3 regions of the Agarivorans sp. 2_MG-2023 genome follow, and region 2 is predicted to be linked to each of the others. Evidence: predicted binding sites of a transcription regulator. Region 2 holds the regulator's gene; each other region holds the start of a gene.
The links. Region 2 encodes MetJ, which represses methionine synthesis genes. Its sites were predicted from a motif close to TAGACGTCTAGACGTCTA; they were not measured.
Positions count from the first base shown of each region.

Region 1: the regulator MetJ is predicted to act here: its motif matches at 3,257-3,274, upstream of metA (homoserine O-succinyltransferase).
Region 3: the regulator MetJ is predicted to act here: its motif matches at 3,885-3,902, upstream of metF (methylenetetrahydrofolate reductase).

Region 1 covers NZ_JAUORQ010000010.1:167,678-174,801, forward strand. Annotated here, with positions in the region: gene metH (methionine synthase) at 1-2,198, opposite strand, end outside; gene metA (homoserine O-succinyltransferase) at 2,288-3,229, opposite strand; gene Q4549_RS15945 (HD-GYP domain-containing protein) at 3,387-4,649, shown strand; gene rplQ (50S ribosomal protein L17) at 4,746-5,138, opposite strand; gene rpoA (DNA-directed RNA polymerase subunit alpha) at 5,177-6,163, opposite strand; gene rpsD (30S ribosomal protein S4) at 6,187-6,807, opposite strand; gene rpsK (30S ribosomal protein S11) at 6,834-7,124, opposite strand, start outside.
Region 2 covers NZ_JAUORQ010000014.1:11,741-18,864, reverse strand. Annotated here, with positions in the region: gene Q4549_RS18305 (LysR family transcriptional regulator) at 1-574, opposite strand, end outside; gene Q4549_RS18300 (arginine deiminase family protein) at 986-2,029, shown strand; gene Q4549_RS18295 (hypothetical protein) at 2,149-2,589, opposite strand; gene Q4549_RS18290 (DUF3859 domain-containing protein) at 2,897-3,385, opposite strand; gene Q4549_RS18285 (hypothetical protein) at 3,497-4,405, opposite strand; gene metJ (met regulon transcriptional regulator MetJ) at 4,571-4,870, opposite strand; gene metB (cystathionine gamma-synthase) at 5,024-6,181, shown strand; gene metL (bifunctional aspartate kinase/homoserine dehydrogenase II) at 6,211-7,124, shown strand, end outside.
Region 3 covers NZ_JAUORQ010000005.1:61,148-68,271, reverse strand. Annotated here, with positions in the region: gene Q4549_RS09015 (glycoside hydrolase family 9 protein) at 1-1,856, shown strand, start outside; gene Q4549_RS09010 (substrate-binding domain-containing protein) at 2,091-3,149, shown strand; gene greB (transcription elongation factor GreB) at 3,218-3,703, shown strand; gene metF (methylenetetrahydrofolate reductase) at 3,918-4,820, shown strand; gene Q4549_RS08995 (hypothetical protein) at 4,892-6,145, opposite strand; gene ppc (phosphoenolpyruvate carboxylase) at 6,285-7,124, opposite strand, start outside.

The DNA of each region.
Region 1 (7,124 bases), on a different contig from region 2:
TAGGGCTGTAAGTAGGCTACCGCGCGTTTCATAACACGGGCAGATTTCACTACTTGCGGTAAGAACATTTTACCGTCGCCGAATAAATCGCCCACGACATTCATGCCGTCCATTAACGGCCCTTCAATCACGTGTAATGGGCGCTCTACCGATTGGCGCGCTAGCTCGGTGTCGTCTTCGATAAATTCGGTGATGCCTTTAACTAATGCGTGCTCTAGGCGTTTTCTAACATCCCATGTGCGCCACTCTAAATCCTGAGCACTTTCTTGCTGAGAACCGTCACCACGGTATTTTTCGGCAATTTCAAGTAGCTCTTCGGTAGCGTTGTTATGGGTATTAAGTACTACCGCTTCAACCTTGTCTTTTAACTCTTTGGGAATGTCTTCGTAAATGGCCAGCTGGCCCGCATTTACAATACCCATGTCCATGCCGTTCTTAATCGCGTAGTACAAGAACACCGCGTGTATCGCTTCTCGAACGGGGTTATTACCACGGAATGAAAAACTTACATTAGAGACACCGCCAGAAATCATCGCATGCGGTAAGTTATCTTTGATGTCTTTTACCGCTTCGATAAAATCAACCGCATAGTTATTATGCTCGTCGATTCCGGTAGCTACCGCGAAGATGTTTGGATCGAAGATAATATCTTCCGGCGGGAAGCCCACTTGATTGACTAAGATGTCGTAAGACTTGCTACATATTTCAAACTTACGTTCGCGGGTATCTGCCTGACCTTCTTCATCAAAGGCCATAACAATAACTGCCGCGCCGTAACGGCGAAGAATTTTAGCTTGGCGAATAAAGGGCTCTACCCCTTCTTTCATCGAAATAGAGTTAACAATTGGCTTACCCTGCACACACTGCAGGCCAGCTTCTAAAATATCCCACTTAGATGAATCAATCATCACCGGCACTTTGGCGATATCGGGCTCACAGGCAATCATGTTCAAAAAGCGCACCATGGCCGCCTTTGAATCCAACATGCCTTCGTCCATGTTGATATCAATAATTTGCGCGCCGTTCTCAACTTGGTTTAAGGCAACCTCAATAGCTTTATCGTAGTTCTCCTCTACGATCAGCCGCTTAAATATTGCTGAACCCGTAACGTTGTTACGCTCACCTACGTTTACAAACAGTGTGTCTGCAGTAATCGTTAGTGGCTCTAGCCCTGAAAGGCGACAAGCTACATCTATTTCTGGCAGTTTACGTGGCGCTACGCCTTCAACCGCTTCGGCCATGGCTTTAATATGCTCAGGCGTGGTACCACAACAGCCGCCAACTAAATTTAAGAAACCAGCGCGCGCCCATTCACCAATGTGTTCCGCCATTTCATTGGCTTCAAGGTCATATTCACCAAAGGCATTTGGCAAGCCTGCATTGGGGTGAGCAGAGACATAGGTTTCGCTTACGCGGCTAAGCTCGTCAACATACTGGCGAAGCTCGTCTGGCCCCAATGCACAGTTCAAACCTATGCTAATTGGGCTAGCGTGGCGCATCGAGTTGTAAAAGGCTTCGGTTGTTTGGCCACTTAAGGTACGGCCCGAGGCGTCGGTAATGGTGCCCGAAATCATCACTGGCAATTTATAACCCAGCTCATCAAACACGGTTTCTACTGCAAACACCGCCGCTTTTGCGTTAAGAGTATCGAAGATGGTTTCGATTAAAATTAAGTCACTACCGCCTTCTATAAGCGCCTTAGTGGATTCAACATAAGCCTCTACTAGCTCGTTAAAAGTGACATTACGATAACCTGGGTCGTTCACATCTGGCGAGATAGAACAGGTACGGTTTGTGGGGCCTAACACACCCGCCACAAAACGAGGACGCTCAGGGTTTAAGGCTGTCACTTCATCAGCAACTTCGCGAGCAATACGCGCGGCTTCGCGGTTGATATCAGCCGAGTACTTCTCCATGTCGTAATCGGCCATGGCGATAGTTGTAGCGTTAAAGGTATTGGTTTCTAGAATATCAGCGCCAGCCAGCAAGTACTCACGATGAATATCAGCAATGATTTTTGGCTGTGTTAGCACCAACATATCGTTGTTGCCTTTTACATCGGTATGCCAGTCTGCAAAGCTCTCTCCGCGGTAGTCAGCCTCTTCAAATTTGTAAGACTGAATCATGGTTCCCATGCCGCCATCGATGATCATGATGCGTTGAGAGAGTTGCTTTTCTAGTTGTAGCCTTGCTGACACGGGAACTTCCTATTTCTTTCGCTGGTATTTCGACTCGGCAGTGTAGCACACTGCCTAATGGGGCTTATCTGCGATAAAGTTATATGAAATTATTTCAAGATATTATCGGATTTGGGTTTAAGTTCGGCTAAGTCGTAAGGCGTGATTTGGTAAACACAGTAGTTAAGCCAGTTGTTATACAAAAGGTGTCCATGACTACGCCAAGTGGCACATGGCGCGGCAGAGCAATCGTCATGCGTGTAGTAGTTTTCGGGCAATTGCGGATTCAAGCCTTCTTGAGAATCACGCTGATATTCATTGTGCAAAGTATCTGCTGCGTACTCTGGATGACCAGTAATAAATACTTGGCGAAAATCTTCGCTAGCAAATAAGTAGCTACCCGCTTCAGGGTTGTCGGCCAGTACCTTCAAGTCGGTTTCTTCGGTAATTAGGTTTGAATCAAAATGCGCAAAGCGTGATAGTGGCGCGAGGAAAGCGTCATCAAAACCGCGAACCAAGGGGTTATGTTTGTGCTTGGTTTGATGCCAATACACCCCTGACAACTTGGTATCGCGAGTTTGTTTGTTCAAACCATATAAATGATACAACGCCGCCTGAGCCGCCCAACATAAGTACAAGGTTGAAGTGACGTGGGTTGTGGCCCAATCAATAATTTCCTTAACTTGATCCCAGTAATACACTTCTTCGAAGGGTACTTGCCCTAAAGGAGCACCAGTAATAATCAGTCCGTCGAAGTTACGCTCGCGCAGTTTGTCAAAATCACGATAAAACTTATCGATGTGATCTTTGGGAGTATTTTTAGACACACGATGATCGATACGTAATAGCTTTACATTCACCTGCAAGGGAGAGTTAGAGAGCAGCCTGAGGATTTGATTTTCAGTCTCAATTTTCTTAGGCATCAAATTAAGAAGTACAACCTCTAGCGGACGAATATCCTGATGAGCTGCACGGCTCTCTGGCATAACAAAAATATTTTCGTTACGCAGGACTTCGGCAGCGGGTAACTGGTCAGGAATACAAATTGGCATAAGAGGCTCCAAGCTAACAACAAGACATGTATGTCTAGACATCTAGATACCTATTTTAAATAGTTCCTCGTGTATGTCTAGAACTTGTTAAAAGCTGCTGATTTTGTGCCAATAATTATTCATAATGCTCCCTGATGAAAAAAAGTTGTAAGGGCACATGGCTGAGTTAAAGCTTAATGTAGAACGATTACAAACAGGTGTGTTTGTTAAGCTTCCGGTAAAATGGGGGGAGCACCCGTTTATGTTCACCAGCTTCAAAATAAAAAGCCAAGATCAGATTGATGTAATCAAGAATCTGGGATTGAAGCATGTCATTGTGGTACCTGAAAAGAGCGATACGCCGCCTTTGCCAGCGAACCAAGAACAAGGCGAAGAAAAGAAAGATGATGCTAAGGCTTTAGAGAAAGCTGCCAAAGCACTCTGGGAAGAAAAACGCGCGCGTATTGAAGAGTTAAAGAACTACCGCCGTAACCTACAAAAAGTTGAGAAAGAGTTTGATCGCTCAATGGCGCAAGTTCGCGCGGTGATGAGCAAACTGAAAAGCCGCCCACTTAACGCCGTTGATGACGCTACAACCCTAATTAACAACCTAGCCGATGACTTACTCTCTGGCGAGGGTGTGGTGCTGCACTTAATGAACGACAGCAAAGATGCCGACAGCTTTTACTACCACAGTTTAAATGTGTCTATCCTTGCCATGATGCTAGCCAAAGCGGCTGGATTTTCTGAGCGTGATATAAAAATCTTAGGCTTGGCCGGCTTATTTCACGATGTAGGGAAAATGAAAATCCCCGATAAAGTGCTACGCAAACCCGGTAAGTTAACCGCTCAAGAAGCCAACTTATTAAAGATGCACACTAAGTATGGTGCCGATTTTCTTAAGTTATCAGAAACGATACCCGCCAAGGTAAAAGTGATTGCGGCGCAACACCACGAGTATTTAGATGGCAGTGGTTACCCACAAAAGTTAAAAGGCGACAGCATCGACCGCTTAGCCCAGCTCATTGCAGTTGTAAATGAGTATGACAGCTTATGCCACCCGAGAGACCCACGCTTAACCCGGATTCCTTTTACAGTTATTTCCTACCTTTATAAACAACGTAAAGCGCAGCTCAATGCTGCTGACCTAGGCATACTTATTCGTTTATTAGGTATCTACCCGCCAGGCAGTGTTGTGCAGCTTAGTTCAGGGCAAATAGGTTTAGTGATGTCGGTAAACTCAGAACGTTTGCTGTTCCCTGCTGTACAAGTTTATGACCCCAATATCCCGCGTACTGAAGCACCAATTATCGATTTAGAAGCGGCAGGCTTAACCATTGAGAAAGCCCTTAAGCCCAGCGCCTTACCCGATGCTGTATTTGAGTACTTGAATCCGCGGGCGCGCATCTCTTATTACTTCGATCACAACAAACGTTTGTAACGGGGTAATTACTCCGCCGTTGCAAATCTTACTAGACAAATTCAAGACAAAAAAAAGCCGGACCTAAGTCCGGCTTTTTATACTTGGTGTCTGAGTTTACTCAGCCGCTTCTTCAGCAACTTCTTCAACTTCAGGACGGTCCAATAACTCAATGAATGCCATAGGAGCATTATCGCCAGCACGGAAACCACATTTTAAAATGCGAGTGTAACCGCCTGCACGTTCTTTGAATCGAGGGCCGATTTCAGCAAATAGCTTACCAACAACTTCTGCATCGCGAGTACGAGCAAAAGCTAGACGACGGTTAGCTACACTGTCATTTTTAGCCAATGTAATTAATGGCTCAACAACACGACGAAGCTCTTTGGCTTTAGGCAATGTTGTCTTGATAACTTCATGGCGAACCAATGAACTGGCCATATTCCGGAACATAGCCTGACGATGGCTACTATTTCGGTTCAATTGACGACCACTCTGACGATGGCGCATGACCTTATCCTTCTATATTAAGACGTTAAAACCAGTGACTACTTATCAGCAATGCTAGCTGGCGGCCAGTTTTCTAGGCGCATACCTAGAGACAAACCACGTGACGCTAATACATCTTTGATTTCAGTAAGCGACTTTTTACCTAAGTTAGGTGTTTTAAGTAGCTCAACTTCGGTACGTTGTACCAAGTCACCAATGTAATGAATCGCTTCTGCCTTCAAACAGTTAGCAGAGCGTACTGTCAACTCTAGATCATCGACAGGACGAAGCAGGATTGGATCAAACTCTGGCTTCTCTTCTTTTTCTTCAGGCTCACTTACATCACGTAAGTCAACGAAGGCATCCAATTGTTCTGCAAGAATTGTTGCAGAGCGGCGGATAGCTTCCTCTGGATCAAGAGTACCATTGGTTTCCATATCGATAACCAATTTGTCCAAGTCAGTACGTTGCTCTACACGAGCAGCTTCAACAGTATAAGCAATACGCTCTACTGGGCTGTAAGCTGCATCAGTTAGCAAACGACCAATTGGACGCTCTTCATCTTCAGAGTGAACCCGAACTGAAGCTGGTACGTAACCGCGACCACGTTCAACCTTAATGCGCATGCTGATTTCAGCGTTGCTGCTAAGGTGACAAATAACGTGCTCAGGGTTAGTGATTTCGACATCAGCGTCGTGCTGAATGTCGCCTGCAACCACAGGACCTGCTCCAGACTTGGCAAGACTAAGTGTTACTTCGTCTTTACCTTCTAACTTCACAGCAATACCTTTAAGGTTAAGCAAGATTTCCAAGATATCCTCTTGTACGCCTTCCTTACTGCTGTACTCATGCAACACGCCATCGATTTCAACTTCTGTTACCGCACAACCAGGCATAGAAGATAAAAGAATACGACGAAGAGCATTACCTAAAGTGTGGCCAAAACCACGCTCTAATGGCTCAAGCGTAACCTTTGCACGAGTTGGGCTAACTTGTTCGATCTCAACTAGCCTTGGTTTTAGAAACTCTGTTACAGAACCCTGCATTGTGTCCTCTCTATAATTCAACTTTACTTAGAGTAAAGTTCGACGATCAGCTGTTCGTTAATTTCCGCAGATAAATCAGCGCGCTCAGGTAGGCGTTTGAAAGTGCCTTCCATTTTAGTAGCGTCTACTTCTATCCACGATGCCGCTTCACGTTGTCCAGCGATTTCTAAAGATGCAACGATACGAGCTTGCTTCTTAGATTTTTCGCGAACACTGATAACGTCTTCTGGTAATACCTTGTAAGAAGGAATATTAACCACTTGACCGTTAACTACGATAGCTTTGTGGCTAACTAGCTGACGAGCTTCAGCGCGAGTAGCACCAAAACCTAAACGGTAAACAACGTTATCTAAACGACTTTCTAACAATTGCAGCAAGTTTTCACCGGTGTTGCCTTTAAGGCGAGCAGCAGCTTTGTAGTAGTTGCGGAATTGTTTTTCAAGTATGCCGTATAAACGACGAACTTTTTGCTTCTCACGAAGCTGTAAACCGTAGTCTGAAAGACGCGCTTTACGTGCACCATGTTGACCAGGTGCTGCATCCAACTTACACTTTGTGTCGATCGCACGTACACCACTTTTCAAGAAAAGATCGGTACCTTCACGACGGCTAAGTTTAAGCTTTGGACCTAAATATCTTGCCATTTTTCTTTCTCCAATCTATCCAGAAACTACACGCGGCGTTTCTTCGGTGGACGACAACCATTGTGTGGAATCGGAGTCACGTCGGTGATGTTAGTCACACGGAAACCCGCAGCATGTAATGCACGGATTGAAGACTCACGACCAGGACCTGGGCCGTTTACAAACACTTCTACGTTCTTAAGGCCGTAGTCTTTAGCTGCTTCAGCAGCACGTTCAGCAGCAACCTGTGCAGCGAACGGAGTAGACTTACGTGAACCACGGAAACCTGAACCACCTGCAGTGGCCCAAGAAAGCGCGTTACCCTGACGATCAGTGAT
Region 2 (7,124 bases):
GAGAGGACAGTAGTGTTTCATTGTCTACTATTGGCAAGTCGGCTAAAGGTGAATCAGGCGAACATATAAAGGCGAGTGGCAATTCGGCGATAGAAAAGAAGTCAACGGATCGTGTAGTACCTTGAGAGCAACCAGCTACCACTAAATCTAGCTCTTTGTTTTCTAGCATGTCGACTAAGGTAGCATGCTCGTTACGTACCACGCTTAAGCGAGTATGGGGAAACTTGCTTGCGGTTTTCTCTAGCACGGTTTCAACCATAGCAAAGGGCACTAGCTCACCTAGACCAATTCGAATCAATTGTTCAACTTGATCCATTGAGCTTTGCGCTGCAGCTTGCATGCGTTCAACTTGGCGTAAAAGTAGCTGAGATTGATTATAAAAGCGCAAACCGTCTTCGGTTAGGGTGGGAAACTTAGTGCTACGATCGAATAACTGAACCCCCAAGTCATCTTCTAAATTGTTAATGGCAATGCTCACCGCACTATGGCTTTTCCCCATGCTACGTGCGGCTGCCGAGAATGAGCCCAAATCGGCGGAAGCCACTAATACTGTTACTTGTTCAATGGAAAACACGCTCAAACCCTACCGATATCGACTAAGTGTAAAATTAATATACATTAAATCCTTCATTCTTACTCAAAAACAGAAAGGTAATACGTAATACAAAGGTTTAGCTGCTTGAACCTAAGATTGGTTTACTCAACTCCTCACTGCGTTCTTATAGCTTCGCGCGGTATTTCCCATTAAATCCACTTTAGTGTTAACCCGCCAAGTTAAGGGAATAGTTAGATTTTCAATGTGTAAAAAAAACTGTCAGGTACTGATTTAATCTATTAATAAAATTTTGGTTTAATACACCCATCAACGCAACAGACCAAGCAGAAATAGAGTCACTTTGCGTTAAAGGGAAATGTCTACAACAGGAAAATAAACCACTGGCAAATGCCATGAAATAACCAAAATTTAATGACAGGAAAAATGATTATGAGTAACGTAACTTTAGCTAAAACCACCAACAACTCAGATGCTATTACTAACAATGCGACTAGCAATAAAGTAGAAGTGAATCACGAGTGGGGGGCTTTAAAAGAAGTCATTGTTGGTCGCCCTTACATGTACATGCCTAAAGAGCTACCTAAGTATCTAACTGATTTTTTAAGTGATGATGCGCTAAAGGTATACGCAAAAATGGACGGCAAAACACTGGAAGAGGTTTATCCAGAATTGTTTCAAAAGCAGGTAGAGCAAACCAACAACGTTATTCAAATCTTGCAAGAACGAGGCGTAAAAGTGCACGTAGTAGAGAGCCTACTTGAACACGAAAAAGCCTTTATTACCAACCAGGTAGACTCATACCAATCGCTTAACTATATGCGTGACAGCATGATAGTCATTGGTAACCACTTTATTGAAACCAATATGTTTGACCCAGGCCGACGCCGTGACCGCTTTGCCGTGCGCCGTACCATTGGTGAGCGCATTAAAAACAGCAATGCAAAGATTGTGGCCATGCCAGAACCTGCAGTAATGATGGATGAAAGCGGCTTTGGCCCCGGAGCATTTCTTGAAGGTGGCGATACTTTTGTATTGGGTAAAACCATTCTTGTGGGTAATACTGGAAACGCTAGCAACAAAGAAGGCATAGAGTGGCTACAGCGCTACTTAGGTGAAGAGTACGATGTTATTGAAGTAAGACTAGATAGTAACTTTGTTCACCTAGACTGTGTATTGTGTACTCTGCGCCCTGGTCTAGCGATGATTGTTGAAGAAGCATTCTTAGATGGCATACCAGAAGTACTAAAAGGTTGGCAGTTTGTACATGTGAGCGCCGAAGATGCAGAGGTACATTTAGCCGCTAACGCTTTGGTTATTGAAGATAAAACCGTAATGATGCCGGATACTCTGCAACATATTACGTCTGAGATTAGAGCGACTGGCCACGAAGTGATTGAAGTACCTTTTGACGCAATTAACTGGCAGGGCGGTTCTTTCAGATGTTGGCATCACCCAATTGTTCGTGAAAGCTAAGCCTTAACACGTGATTATAAAGCCTGCTCTTAGCAGGCTTTTTTGTTTATGAAGATGCACCATAAGGTTGGCTGAACACTTTCTATTGGTGCCTGGATTTATCCGTTGCTGGCATCAACTCAAGCTGGGTTACTTAAGTTGTGATTGTTGGCTTTAGCTAATGTCCAAGTATCATAATCACGCAACAAATAAAGTGCTAGACAGGCAGCGAGCATTGGCCATGCAGCGAAAAATAGTAGATTGTTGAATGGGTCTAAATACTTGGCGAAAGAAGAAAATGTAGAGGCGGCATGCAGTACTAATATGGCTAAATAGGTAACGTTTCTCCATAAACCCAATACAAAGGCAGCAATGAACGCCAATTGCGCAAGCCCTAAACCAATAAGTACGTTACTGGATAAATTCAAACCGTAGAAACCAGAGAATACTTTTATCGCGTGTTCTGGAACCAATACTTTATCAAGTGCCCACATGGTGAACACCAAGCCAATACTTAACCTTAAGCAGAATAAGCCAATAGAAAGGCTTTTTGCTAATTGAGTTTGAGATGAAGAGGTCATTCTTTTTCCTTAAATAAAGATAAGTGCTTGAGTACAGACCGATAAGGAGCCAGTTTGATTGCAGTGTTATTTAAGCAAGTGACTTAGATTAAGGCGGTGGTTTGTTATCGCAGTTTGTTAGTTGATACCGATAGTTAAGCTGGGCCAAAGTACGATGAATTTAGGACATATTAGGGAGATGGGGGAATATTAATGTGCGAGGGGCTATAAAATTTTGTACTGATAAAGCCTGCTGAAAGGAGGCTTTATCGTGCCTGAATAGGGTTATTAAGTTAGAAAACTATACATTTAGATAATTATTGAAAGCTTAGTGTAAGTTAAACTTTTTTTCAGAAAGTAGTTCTTCTCCATGAAACACTGAAAAGTACCATTCTCCTTTCACTGCTTCCCACTCTTCCTCAATCATATAAAAGTGGCAGTTACTGGCTTTCCCTTTTTTGAGTTTTAGGGTTTTAGTATATGACATGGAGGTATAACTATTGCCGTCTTCATCTATCATTTCCGGGCTGGTAATGGCTTTGGTTAGCTCAATTTTTCTCTGATCGACTTCAACCTCAAAACAGTACCCAAAGGTTGTGCCGACTTGTGCGGAAATTTCAGCTGTTTGCTCAGTAACTTTTCCACTCTTTCCGGTAAGTACTGAGTCATTTGGTGTGTCATTATTTGAATACTCGCCAGTAAGTGCTGATTGTCCGTATATTCCGTAGTCAAGAATGGTAGAAGTTACTTCGGTATTGGATTCTGTACTGGCACATCCAGCTAAAAGAATTAGCGCAGCTGCGTATAGTGTTTTCATGGTCATCCTTGACGTTATCAACTGATTTAAAATAGAAATTTATAAGTGGGATGATAACCAACTAAGTATTGATGTCTATAGCATCAACATAAACGGGATTTTTTTATCAAGTCAAAACTCTATGGGTGGGTAAGTACTTGTGTCCAAAAGCTCGTGATTTAGTGGGAAGAGGTTTTTATTTATTATGTGGTCAATTGTTTCCTTTAATCGTAAGTAGTTAAGAGGAATTCGCTTGCCATTTTCAAGTAAGCAAAACAGCTGGGACTCAGGGGAAATGCTATGTGCTTCTTCTAAATTGGATACGTATTCAGTTATTAAAGGCGTATACAAACTCCGGTTGAATTTGTGTATTTCTCCAACTCCATTCATAAATTGATCTAATATTCTTTGAATATCAAAGCCCTTGTCTTTGTAGCAGTTTGCTTCGACAACAGACAATAGTCTTTCTTTTGTTGCTTTGGCAGGCTTCCTGTCTTTTATAAAATCAATTAGTTTAGTTTTATTCATACAGGAATAGAGCACTATTGTTTTTTTGTGGAAGCCATAGGTGAAGCTTTCTATTAACTTTGAATGGTGCTGTGCGTAGTTTCTTAAGTCATCGCCAATGGCATAACCGTCGTTGCGCTGAAAAAGAGAATTCCTGAACTTAGCAACCTTGCTTTGGTCGCTTTGTTCTCCAGTTAGCTTAAATACAAATGAAGTTTCTTGGCTGTAACTTTTGTCGAGATAAAATTTACAAAGATTCAGAGTAGTAGAGAGAATCCGGTTTAGTTTCAGTTTATATTCATAACCTTGGTTTTTTGACAAGTCGGCTTGACTCGAAAATTGGATGCAAGATTGATAGTTATAGGTTTTGTAGTCAACATATGACTGAACTATTTGGTCATACATTTCTTCGAACAGATAAATTTTATTTAGGTTCGATATACTTGTTTTGTATTTGGTAAATTTAGCAAAACTTAAGGGGAAGGTTGACTCTTCAGAGATTGGGTACTCTGAAACAAACAGGTATTCTGACACTTTGGCCTCCATCTACAAGTCCTCAATGACGCTGATCGCAAACTCTATACTTATCTGGATTGGAGTTAAGTCACGCTGTTTTAGTACTCGTTAGCACGTAGTTTATACAAAATAAATAGCCTACTTGAATTAAAAAACCGCTCAATGAGCGGCTTCCTAAAAATCTTAATCTTCTTTATCTATCTCGGCTTGCGCCGCTTTTTCTAAGGCCGGGTCCGGCTTATCTTTTTGTAAGTCGGCGTCATCAGGCAACGGTTGACCCGTATAGGCATGAAGGAAAGCCTCACAAAGCAGTTCGCTATTGGTGGCGTGGCGCAGGTTATTAATTTGTCTGCGGGTACGCTCGTCAGTGAGTATCTTTAATACCTTAAGCGGAATTGATACTGTGATTTTTTTAACTTGTTCGCTTTTTTTACCGTGTTCAGCGTAAGGGCTGATCCACTCACCGTTCCATTCTGTCGACATACTACAATACACACCAAACCAAAGAGACCCTATTGTAACGGGGGAAATGCGACTTAGCAATCCAACAGCAAAGACATTTAGACGTCTAGAAGTGTTGACGTCTTTTTTGCTGGTGGTAAAGTGGCAGGATGAATTGAGGGAGTAGATCAGCAAATGTCTTTAAAAGATCTTCAAGCTGCCACTATAGCAGTGCGCAGCGGTATAGAAAGTGACAGCCAACACGGCGCAGTAGTGCCGCCTATTTATTTGTCTAGCAATTATAGCTTTGCTGATTTTAATCAGAAGCGTCAGTTTGATTACAGTCGCTCTGGTAATCCAACCCGTCATATTTTGGCTGAGGCTATCGCCAACTTAGAGCATGGAGCGGGTGCGGTGATTACTAACACCGGAATGTCGGCAGTCAATTTGGTTACCGCTTTGCTTGAGCCCGGCGATTTGTTGGTAGCACCTCATGATTGTTACGGCGGCAGTTACCGTTTATTCGACAGTCTTGCTAAGAAAAATGCCTTTGATGTGGCTTTTGTTGATCAAAATGACCAAACACTATTGGCCGAGTTATTGGCTAAAAAGCCTAAAGTAGTGTGGTTAGAAACTCCCAGTAATCCACTATTACGCATTGTTGATATTAAAACTATTGCCGAACAAGCACATGCCGCAGGTGCTTTAGTGGTAGTGGATAACACTTTCCTTTCACCGGCTTTGCAAACGCCGATTTTATTAGGTGCCGACATTGTGGTGCATTCGGCCACTAAATATATAAACGGCCATTCTGATGTAGTGGCAGGCATGGTGGTTGCGGCAACAGAGGAACTTGCTGAGCAACTGGCATGGTGGGCTAATTGTTTAGGGTTAACTGGTTCGGCCTTTGATTCTTACCTTACTTTGCGTGGTTTGCGCACCCTAAAAGCCAGAATGAATGTGCATCAAGAAAATGCTCAAGCCATTGTGGCTTGTTTGCAGCAGCAAGGGGTTGTGGGCAACATCTATTATCCTGGATTACCAGAGCACCCAGGGCATGCGCTGGCGCAAAGTCAGCAACGCGGTTTTGGTGCTATGTTGAGTTTTGAGCTGGAACTTGAAGAAAGCCAAATGGTTAAGTTTCTTAAAAACCTACAATTGTTCTCTTTGGCGGAATCTTTAGGTGGGGTAGAGAGTCTAATTGCTCACCCTGCTACCATGACTCACGCCGCGATGTCGGCTGAAGCCTTAGCGGAAGCGGGAATTTCTAACCAGCTATTACGGGTATCGGTGGGTTTAGAAGACGCCCAAGATTTAGTTAATGACTTACAACAGGCCTTTGCCTCGCTTTAAGCGGGCTAAAAGTTGTAGAGAGGTATTCGGTGTCGGTAAATAGACATGTTCACAAATTTGGTGGTAGCAGCTTGGCTGACGCAGGATGTTTTAAACGCGTAGCCAATATTGTTGCCCAGCATTCGCAAGCCCAAGATTTGATTGTGGTCTCTGCCGCAGGTAAAACCACCAATCGCTTAATCAACATTATTGAATTGGCTCAGCAAGCTGACGACGCCACTGCTGAAGCGCTACAAGCGTTGATTGAGTTTCAGGGTAAGTTAGCCAATGAGTTGCTTAGCAAGCTTACCGCTCAATCGCTCGTTCAAGCCTTAGACACTGAGCACCGTTACATTGCCAGTATTTTAGAGGGAGAGTTAGACACCTTTAATACCAATGAGGTTTTGTCGTTTGGTGAGCGCTGGTCTGCTCGCCTATTAGCGGCTTTACTTAGCGAAAGTGATTGCCAAGCCGAATGGTTAGACTCTCGCGAGTTTTTCAAGGCCGAGCTATCGGCGCAGCCGCAAGTGGACGTTAGCCAAAGTGCACCATTGTTAGCTAAATGCTTGGCGGCGAAACCTGCATGCCGAGTGGTGGTTACCGGCTTTATCTGTAGTGATAGCCAAGGACGAACCGTCACTTTAGGGCGTAATGGCAGTGATTATTCTGCCACTGAATTGGCCGCTTTAGCCGACGCAATATCAACCACAATTTGGAGCGACGTTGCTGGCATTTACAGCGCGGATCCTCGCTTGGTGAAAGATGCTCACTTGCTCGAAAACTTGGCCCTAAAAGAGGCGGCTGAGTTATCGCGTATTGGTAGCTCAGTATTACACGCACGCACCCTAGAGCCACTTGCGCGATCTAAGCAAAAAGTTAATTTGCGTTGCAGTTATGCGCCGAATGATGGGCAAACTCTGATTCATCGCAAAGGCATTAAGAACAATACTGCGAAAATTGTCAC
Region 3 (7,124 bases), on a different contig from region 2:
AAGAAGCCAATGTCTGCTTTAGTAACATTTCGGTGAAGGGGAAATCCTTTGTCATTGTGAACAATATCCCCAAAGTGCGACTTAATCAGTTGGGCTTCTTTCCAACATCTGAAAAGTTTGCCGTTATTAACAGTGACTCGCAGCAACCTATTTTTTGGCAGTTGAAAGATGCCAAAGGGGAAGTACTGGCGAACGGTAAAACACAAGTATTTGGAGAGAACAAAAGCTCTGGAGAGAATGTGCACCGGGCTGACTTTAGCCGAATCAACACACCACAAACAGGTTTAACCTTAGAATCTGCTGGCCAATCAAGCCATCCCTTCAGTATTACCGAGGATTTGTACGGTAAATTAAAACATGACGCATTAGCTTACTTTTACCAAAACCGCAGCGGTATTGAGGTTAAAGCTGATTTTGTACAGCGCGCTAATCTAGCGCGCCCAGCGGGTCACCCCTCAGATGTTGTGAGCTGTTTTGATAAAGCCGATGACAAAGGGAATCAATGGCCAGGCTGTGATTTTGATATGGACTTAACCGGCGGTTGGTATGATGCTGGCGACCATGGCAAATACGTGGTGAATGGTGGTATTAGTACCTGGACCTTAATGAACCTTTACGAGCGTTCGTTATGGATTGATGGCGCGCCAGAGCCCTTTGCTGATGGCAAACAAGCCATTCCAGAAGCTGGTAATGGAGTGAATGACCTCTTGGATGAAGCTCGCTGGAACATGGAGTTCATGTTGGCGATGCAAATTCCTGAAGGCAAAAAAGTATTTGTGCCGGTCGGTAACCAGCAAGATAATTTAAGTGCCTTAAAGCTGACTGAAATTGATGCCTCAGGATTAGCCTTTCATAAGGTGGCTGATGAAAAGTGGACTGGCATGCCGCTACCTCCCCATAAAGATACTCAAAAGCGCTATGTTGGCCAACCAAGTACAGCTGCCACACTTAACTTAGCGGCTACCGCTGCTCAGTGTGCGCGTATATGGAAAGAGATTGATGCTGATTTCTCCGCGCAGTGCTCAACTGCCGCTAGCCGCGCATGGCAAGCCGCAGCTGCGCACCCAGAAGTGTACGCTTACGATAACTTTACTGGTTCAGGCCCCTATGGCGACACGGAGTTAGCCGATGAGTTTTACTGGGCAGCCGCTGAGTTATTCATTAGCACTGGCGAAGAGCAATATCTAGAAGTCCTAAAAGCATCGCCTGCTTTCTTAGCGGCGCCACTAGGAGATGAAACCGCTAAAGGTGATTTGTTCTGGCAGGATTTAAGCTCGGCCGGTACCTTAAGCCTTGCACTAGTGCCAAGCAAATTAGACGAGGCCACTCGTGATAAAGCGCGCGCTAAGATCATTGCTACAGCCGACGGTTATTCGGCGCAATTGGCAAAAGAGGGTTACCACATTCCTTATACTGCCGAACAATACCCTTGGGGATCTAACTCCAACTTAGTAAACCGTGGCATATTCTTAACTTATGCTGCAGATTACAGTGGTGACAGCAAGTACATGCAAGCTCTAGTGCATGCCATGGACTACATTCTAGGGCGTAATCCTCTGGATCAGTCTTACATTACTGGCTACGGCAGTAACCCGCTAAAAAATCCTCACCACCGTTTTTGGGCACATCAAGCTGATGAAAACTCGCCAAAACCTGCTCCGGGTGCATTGTCGGGTGGACCAAACTCTATCAGCTTTAGCGACCCTGTTGCAGCCGGTATGAAAGGTAAATGTATTGGCCAAACCTGTTTTGTTGACGAAATAGGTGCTTGGACATTGAACGAAATTACCATCAACTGGAATGCACCATTAGTGTGGGTAAGTAGTGTGTTAGATGAGCACCGCTTAGCGAAATAAGCTCAATAAAAGCAAGTAACTAGGCCAACCTAAGGTTGGCCTTTATTTATCTTTTACTAAAGCAAATGCTTTAACTAAGCGCTGTTGTGTTCAGATAATGTGATCTGCGACGTCGTTCTGGCGCTCAAATTCATTCAAAGCAAGTTCTTAGCTAAGTAGACGTATATAGTGGAGACAGGAATTTTGTCTCTTTGGTAACGTTACCACCATATGACCTGGCAAAGAGGAGATAAAATGCAAACTCGGGTTAGTTGTCAGAGAATCACTGTGAAAGATAAAAGCAAATTGGAACAACGCTCTACAGTATATGACGTTGCGGCGTTAGCGGGCGTTTCGCCGAGTACCGTGTCTCGGTTTATGAACCAGACTACCTATGTGTCTGATGCTAAACGTAAACAAATTCAAGCGGCTATGGTTGAACTAGGTTACAAGCCTGGCCAGCAAACCGGTGCCAGTGCTAGCAGCCGCACCATGACGATTGGGGTATTGGTACAACATCCAGATAGCCCATTTTATGCCTCTATTTTGCGCGGCATAGAAGAAGTATTACTGGCTCAAGGTTACTCACATATTATTGTTACAGGGCACTGGAATACCGAAGAAGAAACCGAGTCGATGCAGCTATTACTGTCGCGTTCGGTAGACGGTATTATTATTGTTACCGGTGGCTTGAGTGATGATCAGGTGCTTGAGTTTTCTAAGAAGCGCCCAATTGTGGCTCTGGGCCGTGAGCTTGAAGCAGCCCGCTTACGTTCAATTAAAATTGAAAATTCGGTGGGCGCTTATATGGCCACCAACCACCTGATTCAATTAGGCCATCGAGAAATTGTTCATATTAAAGGTAATGCCGATCATCCTGATGCTCAACAGCGTTACGAAGGTTATTGCCAAGCTATGGAACATGCAGGTTTGCCAGTTAAATTGCAGCTGGTGGAGCAGGGTGACTTTACCGAGCAATCTGGTTTTGATGCTGTGCAGCGTTTATTGGCCAACAAGCGTCAGTTTAGTGCGATTTTTGCCGCTAATGATTTAACCGCCTACGGTGCTATGCAAGCCTTGTATCAAGCTAAGCGGCCAGTGCCAGAACGTGTTTCTGTGATTGGTTTTGATGATGTGCCAAGTTCGGCGTTTTTCATTCCGCCTTTGACCACGGTTCGCCAACCTATTTTTGATACTGGTTATGCCGCAGCGCTAGCCATATTGGATATGTTAAATGGCGGCGCTAATCAACAATTTAGGTTACCGCCTGTGGAATTAGTAACACGCGAAACCACTCAAGCCCACATCATGTAACAAACTCTTGCCGTTATCCTGCCTAAGTCGTTTATAATTACCGGCTTAGGCAGAGACTATAAAACACCATGAAAACCAACTTAATTACCCGCGCCGGCTGGCACAAATTAGACAAAGAACTTAAATACTTATGGAAGGTAAAACGACCTGAAGTCACCCAAGCTGTTTCGGAAGCCGCTGCGCTTGGCGATCGCTCTGAAAATGCCGAGTATAAAGAAGGTAAACGTGAGTTACGCCGTATCGACTCTCGGCTGCGTTTTCTAAACAAACGTCTCGACGCATTAGAGATTGTTGATCATTATCCACAGCAAATTGGCAAAGTGTTTTTTGGAGCATGGGTCGAATTAGAAAACGACGATGCTACCGTGGTGCGCTACCGTATTGTTGGCACCGACGAAATAGACCCCAAGTTGGGTTACATCACTATCGACTCCCCCATGGCTCGTGCTTTAATTGGTAAGCAAGTAGACGATGATGTGTTTGTAAAAACGCCTGAAGGCACCAAAGAGTGGTGGATTAATCATATTCGTTACACGCCTTTTGACAGCGAATAAATGAGTAAATCGTTACCGCCTTTCCCCCTGCTAAGGTCTTATTTACACATTAGTGTTGGATAAATCATAGATATCTACCCTTAAGCACTGATTTACTTAATGTTGAAAATATTTCATCTAAAGCTAAGTACAACATGAATAGCGTTGACTTAATTAACTATCTCTTTAGTATCTAGCGGTATAGACGTCTAAAAGTCTTTAACGGAGAAGGTCAATGGGATTTCACAACGCGCAACAAATCGAAACACTGAATCAAAGCTTAAGCGAGCTTAACCGCGATATTAACGTGTCCTTTGAGTTCTTTCCGCCTACTACAGAAACGATGGAGCAAACGCTTTGGTCGTCTATTGAGCGTTTACAAACCTTAAAACCAAAGTTTGTATCCGTGACTTATGGCGCCAACTCAGGAACACGAGATCGTACTCACAAGGTAATTAAAGCCATTAAAGATCGTACCGGCTTAGCGGCGGCGCCGCACTTAACCTGCATTGATTCTACGCCCGATGAGTTACGCCAAATTGCCCGTGATTACTGGAACAGTGGTATTAAAGATATTGTTGCCTTACGGGGAGATTTGCCAGAAGGTTCGGCTAAACCGCAAATGTACGCGAGCGATTTGGTGGCGCTACTTAAAGAAGAAGCTGACTTTGATATTTCGGTGGCGGCCTACCCAGAGGTTCACCCAGAAGCAAAAAGTGCTCAAGCTGATTTGCTTGCGCTTAAGCGTAAAATGGACGCGGGCGCTAATCGCGCGATTACTCAGTTTTTCTTCGACGTTGAAAGCTATTTACGTTTTCGAGACCGCTGCGCGGCCATAGGCATTGAAGGCGAAATTGTACCGGGAATTTTGCCGGTATCAAATTACAAAACCCTGAAAAAGTTTGCTTCGTTTGCCAATGTAAAAGTACCTAGTTGGCTACATGGACAGTTTGCAGGTTTAGATAACGACCAAACAACCCGTAACCTAGTGGGAGCGAGTGTTGCCATTGAGATGGTGAAAGTATTGTCTCGCGAAGGAGTGAAAGACTTCCACTTCTATACGCTTAATCGCTCAGAGTTATCTTATGCTATTTGCCATACGCTAGGTGTGCGCCCGGCGGAGGCAATCCCAGCTTAACTATTGGCTCTGATTTATTTATTAAGGCTTAGCAAACGCTAAGCCTTTTTTATTTTGAGCAACTTGGCTGGCTACATTAACAAGGCATTTACGGCGGAACAAATCAGCCACATACTCAACGCGTAATACCAGTTGTTTTTTAGAATTTGCGAAGTTGAAAACTGATAACGCCCAATCATAGTTAAGCCTACCCCCGACAAAGGACTGCTGCCGGTAGAGATTGCCCAAGAGCTAAGGAATAAAAAGCCTAACTGGCTTGGTTCTGGGTTAAGGGGTAATAACAACGGACTGGCTAAAGAGATGCTAATGACTGGATGAATGCCAAACATGCAGGCCACAATCATCAGAGCTAATACTACTGCAAAGGTTTGATGTGAAAACTCAATGTTATGTAAGCTCAAGGTTTCAGGGTAGGCCAATAACAAGGCTTTAATGCCAGCCGAGAATACTCCCGCGGCTAAAAACAGTACATATTGGCTACCTACGTTAGATAGGCGGTGTGTAATGAACTGCCGAGCGATAATGACCTTCGACTTACCTTTGGCAAAGGTGAGCGCTGCAATAGGCGCTAAACAGGTAATCATCAAAATAATACTGAAATCAGGAAAGGCAAAATGCAGCCCGATAACCGTGACCGCCAATACAAAAGGAATGGTTAAGCTCTCGCGGCGCAATGGGTAGCCGGCAAAATTGTCTTTTTCGCGTAACGAAACTTCTGCGGTGGTAAAAATTAGCGCAATCAAGGCCATAAGCGCACCTGGTAGCAATACATCTAACCACTGCATACCTGGCGCGTAGGTAATGGATACTGCGGTGGCAATGAAAAAAGGAGACCACCAGGCCGCCGCACAAAAGCAACGCATAAGTACCTTTTGCTGAGCGTTGGTGAGTTGCTTTTGTTTGGCTAAACGGTCACCAACAATAAAGATAATAGACAAGTTAATAATCGCGCCCAGCACGTTAACGCCAACCGCGGTAGAGGCGATGCTGCGTTTACCGGTGGGTAGTGGGTCTTGCTGGTTTTCTGGATTGGCTAAGGCGAGGAAAGACACCGCACTAAACATGGCTAATAAGGGGAGGTTAATAGACAAAACGTCTATTGGGCTTAGCAAGGTATTTTGGCTAGCGGCGAGCAACAACAAAACAATGCCTATGCTTAACAAACAGCCCGCCTGAATGCGTATCGCACGGCTTAACTGTGGCAAGTACGCCAGTGCCGCCGCCCAAGTCACTACGGTGGCTAAGCCAACGCCTATTACTTCAAAAGCATACAGCAGATAAAGCAGTAATGAGGCGAGAAATAACCATCCTTTGTATTGTTGCATTGAAGACATCCTAAGGATCAATGAGCGACACCGTGAAGCCGAGCGGCCTCTTGCTGTAAATAATTAAATAGAGTTTTAGCTTAGCCTAAGAACAAACAACCCCGCGTAAAGCGGGGTTGTTATTACTCAAGCTTATTGCTTAGCCGGTGTTACGCATGCCGGCTGCGATACCTGCAATACTCACCATTAAGGCTTGATCTACTACTGGACATAGTTCTTCGTTGGCACGAGAACGATTAAGCAGTTCAACTTGCAATACATGTAGAGGATCAATATACGGGTTACGTAAGTTAAGCGATTCTACTACCCAAGCTTGATTCGCTAATAAGCGATTATCTGGTGCTAGCGACACAATAGCGGCTTTGGCTGTTTCTAGCTTAGTACGTAGTTTTTCACCAAGTACTTGCAGCTCTGGCTCAACCAAGCGGTCATCATAGATTTTAGATAGCCAAGTATCAGCTTTCATAAATACCATTTCTAACATTGCTAGGCGATTATCAAAGAATGGCCACGCGCGCATCTCAGTTAATAATTCACTCTTACCGTCTTTAATCAAACCTTCGAACGCTGCACCGCTGCCTAACCAAGCAGGAAGTAGCAAACGGTTTTGACTCCAAGAGAAAATCCATGGAATGGCGCGTAAGCTTTCTACACCACCGTCGGAGCGGCGCTTCGCAGGGCGACTACCTAATGGCAGTTTAGCCAGTTCACGTTCTGGTGTGGCTGCGCGGAAGTAAGGCACAAAATCTTCTTCGCCCCAAACAATGCCACGGTAGGCTTCGCAAGAGGTCTCAGCGATTTGATCCATCACGTCGCGCCATTCATCTTTTGGCTCCATAGGTGGAACCAAGTTAGCTTCTAGTACCGCACTGGCGTAAAGATTTAAGCTGTCTAAGGCTACTTTTGGTAAACCAAACTTAAAGCGAATCATCTCGCCTTGCTCGGTCACACGTAAGCCACCTTTTAATGAACCCGGAGG